DNA from 4 places in the Streptomyces sp. SM18 genome. Region 3 is predicted to be linked to each of the others. Evidence: riboswitches for the same ligand, from Rfam matches in the RefSeq annotation. Region 3 holds a riboswitch; each other region holds the start of a gene.
What was found. A riboswitch is a leader RNA that binds a small molecule or an ion and turns the genes downstream of it on or off. The one in region 3 is predicted to bind cobalamin.

Region 1 (2,191 bases), 7.2 Mb from region 3:
CACGGACCTGGGAAGCGACGGCCAGTAGGTGTCTGCCCCGGCAGACGTGCCCACGAGTCCGAAGACCTGCCACCTGCCCGCGTGCGGGTCCTTCCGTGCGCGGACATCTCGGTGACCTCGTGGGCGGGTCGGCGTACACACCAGACGGAACGACCGTGCCCGTGCCGCGCGGCGTCGTGGCCGTCCGGTTCGTCACCCCTTCGCGCCCGTGTCCCGTCGCCGGGATTCCGAGGAGTCGCTCGCGAAGGAGATGTCCGTGACAGCACGGCCCACGGCAGCACGTACCGCACCTACGGCGTGTTGCGAAAGTAGCGGCGCCCGCCCGGACCTTCGCCCGCGACGGCCGGCCCGCCGCGGCCGCCCCGCACCGTACGGCATGAGCTGCCCGGCTCCGTACCGAACCGTCCAGGGGCCGGGACGCCACAGACGTCCCCGCCCGTCCCACAGCACCGTCGTGAACGAGGCGGGAAGGGGACCCACCGGTGCGTGGTAAACCGCGAAAGGTCGTCGTGGACGGCGAGCCCATGGTCGCCGTGTCCGAGAAGGAATACGAGAATCTGCTGGCCATGCGCAGACAGCTCGGCAGTCAGACCGCCAGGTTGCGGATGCTGCGCGACACGCTGATCGACGTGGGCGCGTTCCTGGATTCCGTGGCCGAGGCGCTCGGCGGCGGAACTCCGCCAGGGGCTCAGGAGGAGCCCTCGGCCTCCGGCCCTCCGCCGTCCCGCCCGGCCCTGGTCACGGAGATGCACCGACGCGCGCACCAGGTGCGCTCCGTCATCGGGGCACGACGCACGCCGCGCACGTCACGCACGTCGCAGGACCCCTCCGCCTCCGGCCGAAGCAATGCTTAGGTATACCTAACTATCGCCTGCGACACAACATCTGGGGTGTTCACCACGCGCCAGCTTCTAGATGTAGTGTTGTTGGTGCTGGTGGTTCGCCGGGTACGTCTGTGCCCGGCGTCGCAAGAGGGAACCCGGTGAAAGACCGGGACTGCCCCGCAGCGGTGAGTGGGAACGACCGCCGTCACACGCACTGGGCCTGGAAACCGGGCCCGGGAAGCGACGGCCAGTAGGAGTCGCGTACGGCGTTGTCCGGCGCGACGGGCCCGCGAGTCCGAAGACCTGCCACCGGTGCGCACGCCGGACCGCGGTGTGCGCGCTCCGAGGCCCCGAGGGAGGGCCAGGTGGCAGACGCGCGGCGCCGGGTGAGGCTTGTCCGTTCACCATCCGGCCCCCAGCCGTACGCGCCGCCCGCTCCTCCCCTCCCGGTCCTCGGACGGACACGGGAACGAGTGAGAGGAGACGGCGCCGATGAGCGGTCTCGTGTATTTCTCCAGCGTCTCGGAGAACACCAGGCGCTTCGTGGAGAAGCTGGGCCTGCCCGCCACCCGGATCCCCCTGCATCCCCGCCGTGACGGCATGCCCCTGGTCACCGAGCCCTATGTGCTCGTCGTGCCGACCTACGGCGGGGGCGAGCGCGCGGGCGCGGTCCCCAAACAGGTGATCCGCTTTCTGAACGTCGAGGCCAACCGGGCGCTGCTGCGGGGGGTCATCGCCTCCGGCAACACCAACTTCGGCGCGGACTACTGCCTGGCCGGCCGGGTGATCTCGGCGAAGTGCGGGGTCCCGGAGCTGTACCGATTCGAACTGCTGGGCACGGACCGAGACGTCCGCGCCGTAAGGGAAGGGCTACGAGAGTTTTGGACACGACACTCATCGACGGCGGGGCGGCAGGCGGCATGAACGCCCTCACCACGGCCGCCACGGGCCGGCGCGAGTCGGTCGGCACGCGCAAGGACTACCACGCGCTGAACGCCATGCTGAACCTGTACGACTGCGACGGCGCCATCCAGTTCGACAAGGACCGCGAGGCCGTCCGCCAGTACTTCCTCCAGCACGTCAACCCGAACACGGTGGTGTTCGGGTCGCTGAAGGAGAAGATCGACCACCTCGTGGAGAACGACTACTACGAGGAGGCGCCCCTCCGCCGCTACCGGTGGGAGTTCCTGGAGGACCTGTACCGGCAGGCGTACGCCCACGAGCACCGCTTCCGTACCTTCCTCGGCGCGTTCAAGTACTACACCTCGTACACGCTGAAGACCTTCGACGGCTCCCGCTACCTGGAGCGGTACGAGGACCGGATCGTCGCCACCGCCCTGTTCCTCGGCGCCGGTGACGAGGCGCTC
Region 2 (2,191 bases), 7.2 Mb from region 3:
GACCGGGGAGCCGTCTTCTCGCCCCACGAGGAGATCCGCGACTTCTTCTACCGCCACCAGAACTACCTCCACGACACCGACCTCGCCGCCGAGCGCCTTGCCGGTGAGATCGGGGTCAGGCCGGGAGAGGTGACCGGAGCCCTCACCGCGAGGCTCGCCACGGAGCACGGTGTCCGTCTGGCCGCCGAGCCAGGCGTACGGCTGCACCGTTACGACGACGCGAGCCGCACCCTCCACCTGTCCTCCCGGCTACGGCCCGGTCAGCGCGCGTTCCGCATGGCGACCCAACTGGCCCTGTTCGAACACCGGGAGGACCTCGACCGGCTGGCCGGCGAGGACTTCCCGCCCGGATCGCCCACCCACGCGCTGGCCCGCATCGGAATCGCCAACTACTTCGCCGCCGCCCTGGTCCTGCCCTACGCTGCCTTCCACGCGGCGGCCGAAAGCGCGCGCTACGACATCGAGCGGCTCACCGACCACTTCGGTCTCGGCTACGAGACGATCTGTCACCGGCTGAGCACCCTCCAGCGGCCGAGACTCCGCGGTGTGCCGTTCTCCTTCGTCCGTGTCGACCGCGCCGGCAACCTGTCCAAACGCCAGTCCGCGACCGGCTTCCACTTCTCCCGGGCCGGCGGCACCTGCCCCCTGTGGAACGTGTACGAGGCGTTCGCCGCGCCGGGGCGCATCCACGTCCAGGTCGCCGAAATGCCCGACGGCCAGCGGTTCCTGTGGACCGCGCGAGCCGTCACCCGGCACTGCGGCGGCTGGGGCGAACCCGGCAAGACCTACGCCATCGGCCTCGGCTGCGAGATCCGCCACGCCCACCGGCTCGTCTACTCGGACGGCCTCGACCTGACCAATCCGTCCACCGCCACCCCCATCGGCATGGGCTGCCGCGTCTGCGAACGCCTCGACTGCTCCCAGCGGGCCGCACCACCGCTCGGCCGCCCGCTGCTCATCGACCAGAACAGCAGCACCTTCGTGCCCTATCCGGTCGAGAGCGACCGGACCGCCGGCTGATCACGTCGCCGGGCCTTCCCGGAGTGCCCCCACCCTGACAGCACGGCGTACGAGGTGGAAAGATGGCCGGAGCAACAAGGCGACGGCGGTCCGAGGAAGCCGGTGGAAATCCGGCGCGGTCCCGCCACTGTGATCGGCGAGCGAGCCCCGCACCCGCCCCCTGCCCCGAGGGCGGGACGGCGCGGAGCGAGCTGTGACCCGAGAGCCAGGAGACTCACGCGGTCGCCTCCTCGACGGACCACCGGGGCGGATCTCCCCGGAAGAGAGGAACGATGCGGCATGCCCGCCGACACCGTCCCGTCCGGCCGCGAACCGGTGCCCTGCCGGGTCGTCGTGTGCCGTGACTGCTGCTGCGGCACCCCGAAGGTGACGGGCGTCGACCACTCCGCCCAGACCGCGCGCCTGCGCGCCGAGGTGCCGGTGCGGGTCTCCGCCTGCCTGGACGTATGCGAGCAGGCCAACGTCATCGTCGTCCAGCCCTCCGCCGAGGGCCGCGCCGCCGGTGCCCGGCCCGTCTGGCTGGGACTGGTCAACGATCCGGACGCCACCGAGGACATCGTCGCCTGGGCACGCGCCGGCGGACCTGGTGTCGCACCCCGGCCGGACATCCTCGACCTGTACGCCATCACCCCGGCCCGGCGTCGTACGGCCCGCTGACCCTGTCGTACGGGCCGGCCGGCCCGTCGTACGCCTTCCTGGCCGTGCCGTACGGCCCCCTCACCCCACGGAGAGACAGCACGTGCACGATGCCCGCGCCTCGGCCGCGTCCGTCACCGACGCCCTGCGCGACGTGGCGGACCTCGGCGGCTTCTTCGTCCTGCGCGCCGGGGGCGAGGACGACGGCTGGCATCCGCTCGCCCGTTCCTACGCGGACGGTTTCACCGATCTCGCCGAGGCCGTCGCGCGCCGCCACCACACCGCGGAACCGCGCATCGACGTCTCCATCGCCCAGCTCGGACACGCGGCCCGCCTCTGGTCCCCGGCGCTGGCCTGCGTCGTCCTGCACGGGATCCTCCTCGACCTGGACGGACTGCACAGGGCCGACGACGGACCGGTCCTCCGGATGCCCCGTCCGGGCGGTTGGCACGTCGAACGGCTGGACGACGAGCCCGCCCACGCCCTGTACACGCAGGTGACGAGCCAGCTGTCGGCGCTGGCCGACGGACTCCGT
Region 3 (2,191 bases):
TTCCGCGGGCGGGACGGGGCGGGTGCGGGGGCGGGGGCGGTCACCCCGCGAGCCCGAACGAGCGGAGCCCGGCGGCGACGCGTTCCACGCCTTCGACGGTCCGGATCGACGGGTTCATGGCCTGGCCGCTGAGCAGGACGTACCGCTTGTGCCGGACGGCGTCCATGTTCTTGGTGGCCGGGTTGGACTCCAGGAACGCGATCTTCTTCTCGGCGCCCTCGGCGGTCTGCGACTTGCGGGTCAGGTCACCGATGACCAGGACGTCCGGGTTGCGGTCGGCGACGGTCTCCCAGTTGATCTGGGGCCACTCCTCGTGGGAGTCGTCGAAGACGTTCTCGGCGCCGAGTTCACCGGTGATGATGCCCGGGGCGCCGCAGCAGCCCGCGAGGTAGGGGGCCTCGGCGTTGGCGAACCAGTACAGCAGCGTGGTGCCGGAGGCGTCGATGTCCGCGGTGGCCTTGTCGATCCGGCCCCGGAGGTCGGCGACCAGCTTCTCGCCTCGTTCCGGGACGCCGAACACCTGGGCCAGGTCGGTCACTTCGTCGTAGACGCTGTCCATGGTCAGCGGCTCGGTCCGGGAGCCGTCGCCGCTGCCGCTGTTGTCCTTGGCGGTGCAGTCGGCGGGTGCCACGTAGGTCGGGACGCCCAGTTCCTCGAACTGCTCGCGGGGGGCGACACCGCCCTTGCCGAGGGTGGATTCGAAGGAGGCGCTGACGAAGTCGGGTTCCTGGTCGAGGACCTTTTCGGAGGAGGGGCGGTTCTCCGCGATGCGGGGCACCCCGGCGTTGGCCTTCTCCAGGCCCTTCATCACGGGGTCGGTCCAGGTGGCGCTGCCGGCGAGCCGGTCGGCGAGGCCCAGGGAGAGCAGGATCTCGGTCGATCCCTGGTCGAGGGAGACCGCCCGGCTCGGGGCCGCGTCGACGGTCACCGTGCGTCCGCAGTTCTTCAGCGTGACGGGATAACCGCGCGCGGCGCCGTCCGCCCGGTCGTTGTCCGGGGTGCCCCCGCTCCCGCCGCCGCACGCGGTCAGCAGGACGGCTCCGGCGGTCAGCAGGGTGGTCAGGCGTACGGTGCCGGCTATGGAATGCACAGGGTCCCTCGACGTCTCGGGGCTCTTCCGCGAAGCCCGCTGCGGTGTGCCGCTTCCGGCGGAAGCGGGTGCCAGCAGGTCTTCGGACTCGGGTTCACCCGGGCGGGACGCCTTCCCGGGGTGCCCGGAGGCGTCCCAGTGGCCGTGGCCCCGCCCGTCCCCCTCACCGCTGCGCGTCAGCTCCGGATTCGCACCGGATTCCCTGACTCCCCATGGAGTGTGACTGGCCTCCGCAAGCTATCACGCAGCAGGTGAGAGGCCTTCCGGCCGGTGCGGGGCCGTGCCGGAGAGGCCCTGCGGGCCGCCCGCCGCGTCCGGGCGGCGGGTGCCGGGGCGCGGGCGGCGGGGGCCCGCGGCGACGGGCCGTCAGGGCCTCGGCTCCGCACACGCGCGAGACGTGTGGTGAACCGATTCGCCTCGGTGCGGGCGGGGCCTGCGCCGGCGCGCGAGCACGGCCGTCGTACCCCAGTAGGCCAGCAGGACGGTCCGCAGCCCGATGACCTCCAGGGTCTCGCGCACCCCTCCCCCGCCGGCTCCGCCCGCCCCGCTCATACGGCGCCCTCCCGGGCGGATCCGGCGTCCGCCGTGTGCCAGGGCGCGTCCGGGTCGTCGTAGGCGTCGGCGTAGTGAGGGCCCGCGATCGGCCAGTCGGCGAGCACTTCGCGCGGCAGGGCGAACGCCTCGGCCAGTTCCGGGGCGTGGGCGGCGACGGCCGCGATCAGGTCCTCGGTGGCCTCGGGCAGCGCCGCGACCTGTCCGGCGTCCAGCAGCCCCTCGGCCAGCAGGTCACCGCTGTTGCGGGCCACCCACTCGATCGCGAACAGCCGCTCCAGCTCCCCCAGACGGTCCCGGGCCGGCCCCGGGGGCAGTGCGGCGCGGGCCTGGGCGTAGGCCTCGGCGGCCTGCCGGTACGCGTGTGCCTCGACCCCCCGCAGGGCGGGACCCGAGGCCGCGTTCCAGCGGGCGAGCCGGTCGCCGTCACAGACCCGCAGGGCCCGTTCCCCGGCCCTGGCGAACCAGATGTGCTCGACATGGGCGAGGAGCCCGTGCAGGAACCGGGGGTCGGTCAGGTCTGTGCCTGCCGGGTCGCGGGGTACGGCG
Region 4 (2,191 bases), 4.7 Mb from region 3:
GGGCGGTCGGCATGGTCTACGGCACCGTGGCCGCCTACGGCGTGGCCAGCCCGACCCAGAAGCACTTCGGCGGCTCCTCGAAGGAGATCCCGGGCCTCGGAGAGATCGGCTACATCGGCCTCACCGCGTTCGTCCTGAACGTGCTCGTGGTGGTCGTGCTGACGGTCGTCCTGAACGCGCTGAAGGCCCCGGCCGGTGCCGACGAGACCTCGCCGGCCGACTACACGGCGGACGCGGGCGCCCCGGGCGTACGGGCGGAGCTCCCGCCGGCCACGGTGGGCGCCCCGGGCGGCCGCTGACCCACCGCGGGGCACCGCCGGGCCGGACCCGGTACGGCGGTGTCCGGGGCGGGGTGCCCCGCCGCCCGAAAACCCCGTGCGCCCGCCCCGCCGCCGCGGCACACTGGCCCGCCATGGACCTGACGATCGGACCCGTGCGCCCCGCCCAGCACACCGCCCTGGGCGACATCACCGCCGAGGCCTACCTCGGGGACGGGTTGCTGGACTTCGGCACCGAGGACCCGTATCTGGCGGAGCTCCGCGCCGTCGCCCGCCGGGCCGCCGAGGCCGACGTCCTCGTCGCGACCGACGGCGAGGGCCGGCTGCTGGGCGGTGTCACCTACGTCACGGCGGGCACCCCCTGGGCCGACATCGCCCGCGAGGGGGAGGCCGAAATGCGTATGCTCGCCGTCACCCCCGAGGCGCGTGGACGCGGCGTGGGCGAGGCGCTCGTCCGTGCCTGCGTCGACCGGGCCCGCGCGACAGAGGGGCTCTCCGGGCTCGTCCTGTCCACGCAGACCACCATGCGGGCCGCCCACCGCATCTACCTCCGACTGGGCTTCACACGGACCCCGGAGCGGGACTGGACCCCCATTCCGGCGGTCCCGCTCCTCACCTTCCGCCTGGATCTCTGACCGGGCAACCCTCGCGTACGACACAACATGTGGGGGCCGCCCGATCGGGCGGCCCCCACATGTATGCTCGTGCTCGCTGTCGCCGCAGGGGAATCCGGTGCGAATCCGGAACTGTCCCGCAACGGTGTGATCGGTGCACATCTGTGCTACCCACAAGTCCGACGACCTGCCGACAGCGCGTCCGGATCGACCGACCCGGACGCCAGACGTCCGGGCCTCGCGGATAGGCCGGTGGACGCCGTACACGGTGCTGCCCGCCCCGGCCGCCCCCTGCCCGGCTCCCCTCCTCCCGCGGGCCCCTGCCGAGCGAGGGAATGCCCAGTGACCATCGCGCCCGCCGATCCGGTTTCAGCCGCCGAATCCGCTGTGTCCGCCACGTCCGGGGAAGCCACGAACGACGGACCCGGGACCGCCCTGCTGCGGACCCTGACCGAACTCACCGTCGATCTGCCCGACACCGACCCCGGACGGGTCGCCGCCGCCGCGTTGCGCGGGCGCAACGCCCGCTCGGACGCGGCCGAGCTGCGTTCGCTGGCCACCGAGGCCGCCGCGGGCCTGATCTCGGAGGACCCCGCGTACTCCCGGCTCGCCGCCCGGCTGCTGACCCTCTCGATCGCCGACGAGGCCGCCGGCCAGGGCGCGACCTCCTTCTCCGCCTCGGTCGCCGTGGGGCACCGCGAGGGCCTGATCGCCGACCGCACCGCCGCCTTCGTCGCACTGCACGCCGAGGCGCTCGACGCGCTCGTGGAGCGGACGCTGGCCGACGGGGCGGACGACCGCTTCGGCTACTTCGGTCTGCGCACCCTGCACAGCCGCTACCTGCTGCGCCACCCGCACACCCGCCAGGTCGTCGAGACCCCGCAGCACTTCATGCTGCGCGTCGCGTCGGGCCTCGCCGAGGACGAGTCGGCGCGGGCGCTGGACGAGGTCGCCGCGCTCTACGGGCTGATGAGCCGGCTGGACTACCTCCCCTCCTCCCCCACGCTCTTCAACTCCGGCACCCGGCACCCGCAGATGTCCTCCTGCTACCTGCTGGACTCCCCGAAGGACGAACTGGACTCGATCTACGACCGCTACCACCAGGTGGCGCGGCTGTCCAAGCACGCGGGCGGCATCGGTCTGTCCTACTCCCGCATCCGCGCCCGGGGTTCGCTGATCCGGGGCACCAACGGGCACTCCAACGGCATCGTGCCGTTCCTGAAGACGCTGGACGCCTCGGTCGCCGCGGTCAACCAGGGCGGCCGGCGCAAGGGGGCCGCCGCCGTCTACCTGGAGACC

Region 1: linked by a shared signal. The riboswitch ahead of nrdI (class Ib ribonucleoside-diphosphate reductase assembly flavoprotein NrdI) and the one ahead of B9S64_RS00800 (ABC transporter substrate-binding protein) in region 3 are both predicted to bind cobalamin.
Region 2: linked by a shared signal. The riboswitch ahead of B9S64_RS32865 (hypothetical protein) and the one ahead of B9S64_RS00800 (ABC transporter substrate-binding protein) in region 3 are both predicted to bind cobalamin.
Region 4: linked by a shared signal. The riboswitch ahead of B9S64_RS22230 (ribonucleoside-diphosphate reductase subunit alpha) and the one ahead of B9S64_RS00800 (ABC transporter substrate-binding protein) in region 3 are both predicted to bind cobalamin.

The regions. Positions count from the first base shown of each region.
Region 1 covers NZ_CP029342.1:7,425,548-7,427,738, reverse strand. The annotation lists cobalamin riboswitch at 1-75, shown strand, start outside; gene B9S64_RS32840 (hypothetical protein) at 483-854, shown strand; cobalamin riboswitch at 920-1,150, shown strand; gene nrdI (class Ib ribonucleoside-diphosphate reductase assembly flavoprotein NrdI) at 1,317-1,748, shown strand; gene nrdE (class 1b ribonucleoside-diphosphate reductase subunit alpha) at 1,745-2,191, shown strand, end outside.
Region 2 covers NZ_CP029342.1:7,432,647-7,434,837, forward strand. The annotation lists gene B9S64_RS32860 (short-chain fatty acyl-CoA regulator family protein) at 1-1,020, shown strand, start outside; cobalamin riboswitch at 1,113-1,236, shown strand; gene B9S64_RS32865 (hypothetical protein) at 1,300-1,677, shown strand; gene B9S64_RS32870 ((2Fe-2S)-binding protein) at 1,760-2,191, shown strand, end outside.
Region 3 covers NZ_CP029342.1:183,927-186,117, forward strand. The annotation lists gene B9S64_RS00795 (iron ABC transporter permease) at 1-44, opposite strand, end outside; gene B9S64_RS00800 (ABC transporter substrate-binding protein) at 41-1,090, opposite strand; cobalamin riboswitch at 1,146-1,333, opposite strand; gene B9S64_RS00810 (acyl-CoA dehydrogenase) at 1,639-2,191, opposite strand, start outside.
Region 4 covers NZ_CP029342.1:4,884,508-4,886,698, reverse strand. The annotation lists gene mctP (monocarboxylate uptake permease MctP) at 1-299, shown strand, start outside; gene B9S64_RS22235 (GNAT family N-acetyltransferase) at 413-913, shown strand; cobalamin riboswitch at 964-1,102, shown strand; gene B9S64_RS22230 (ribonucleoside-diphosphate reductase subunit alpha) at 1,235-2,191, shown strand, end outside.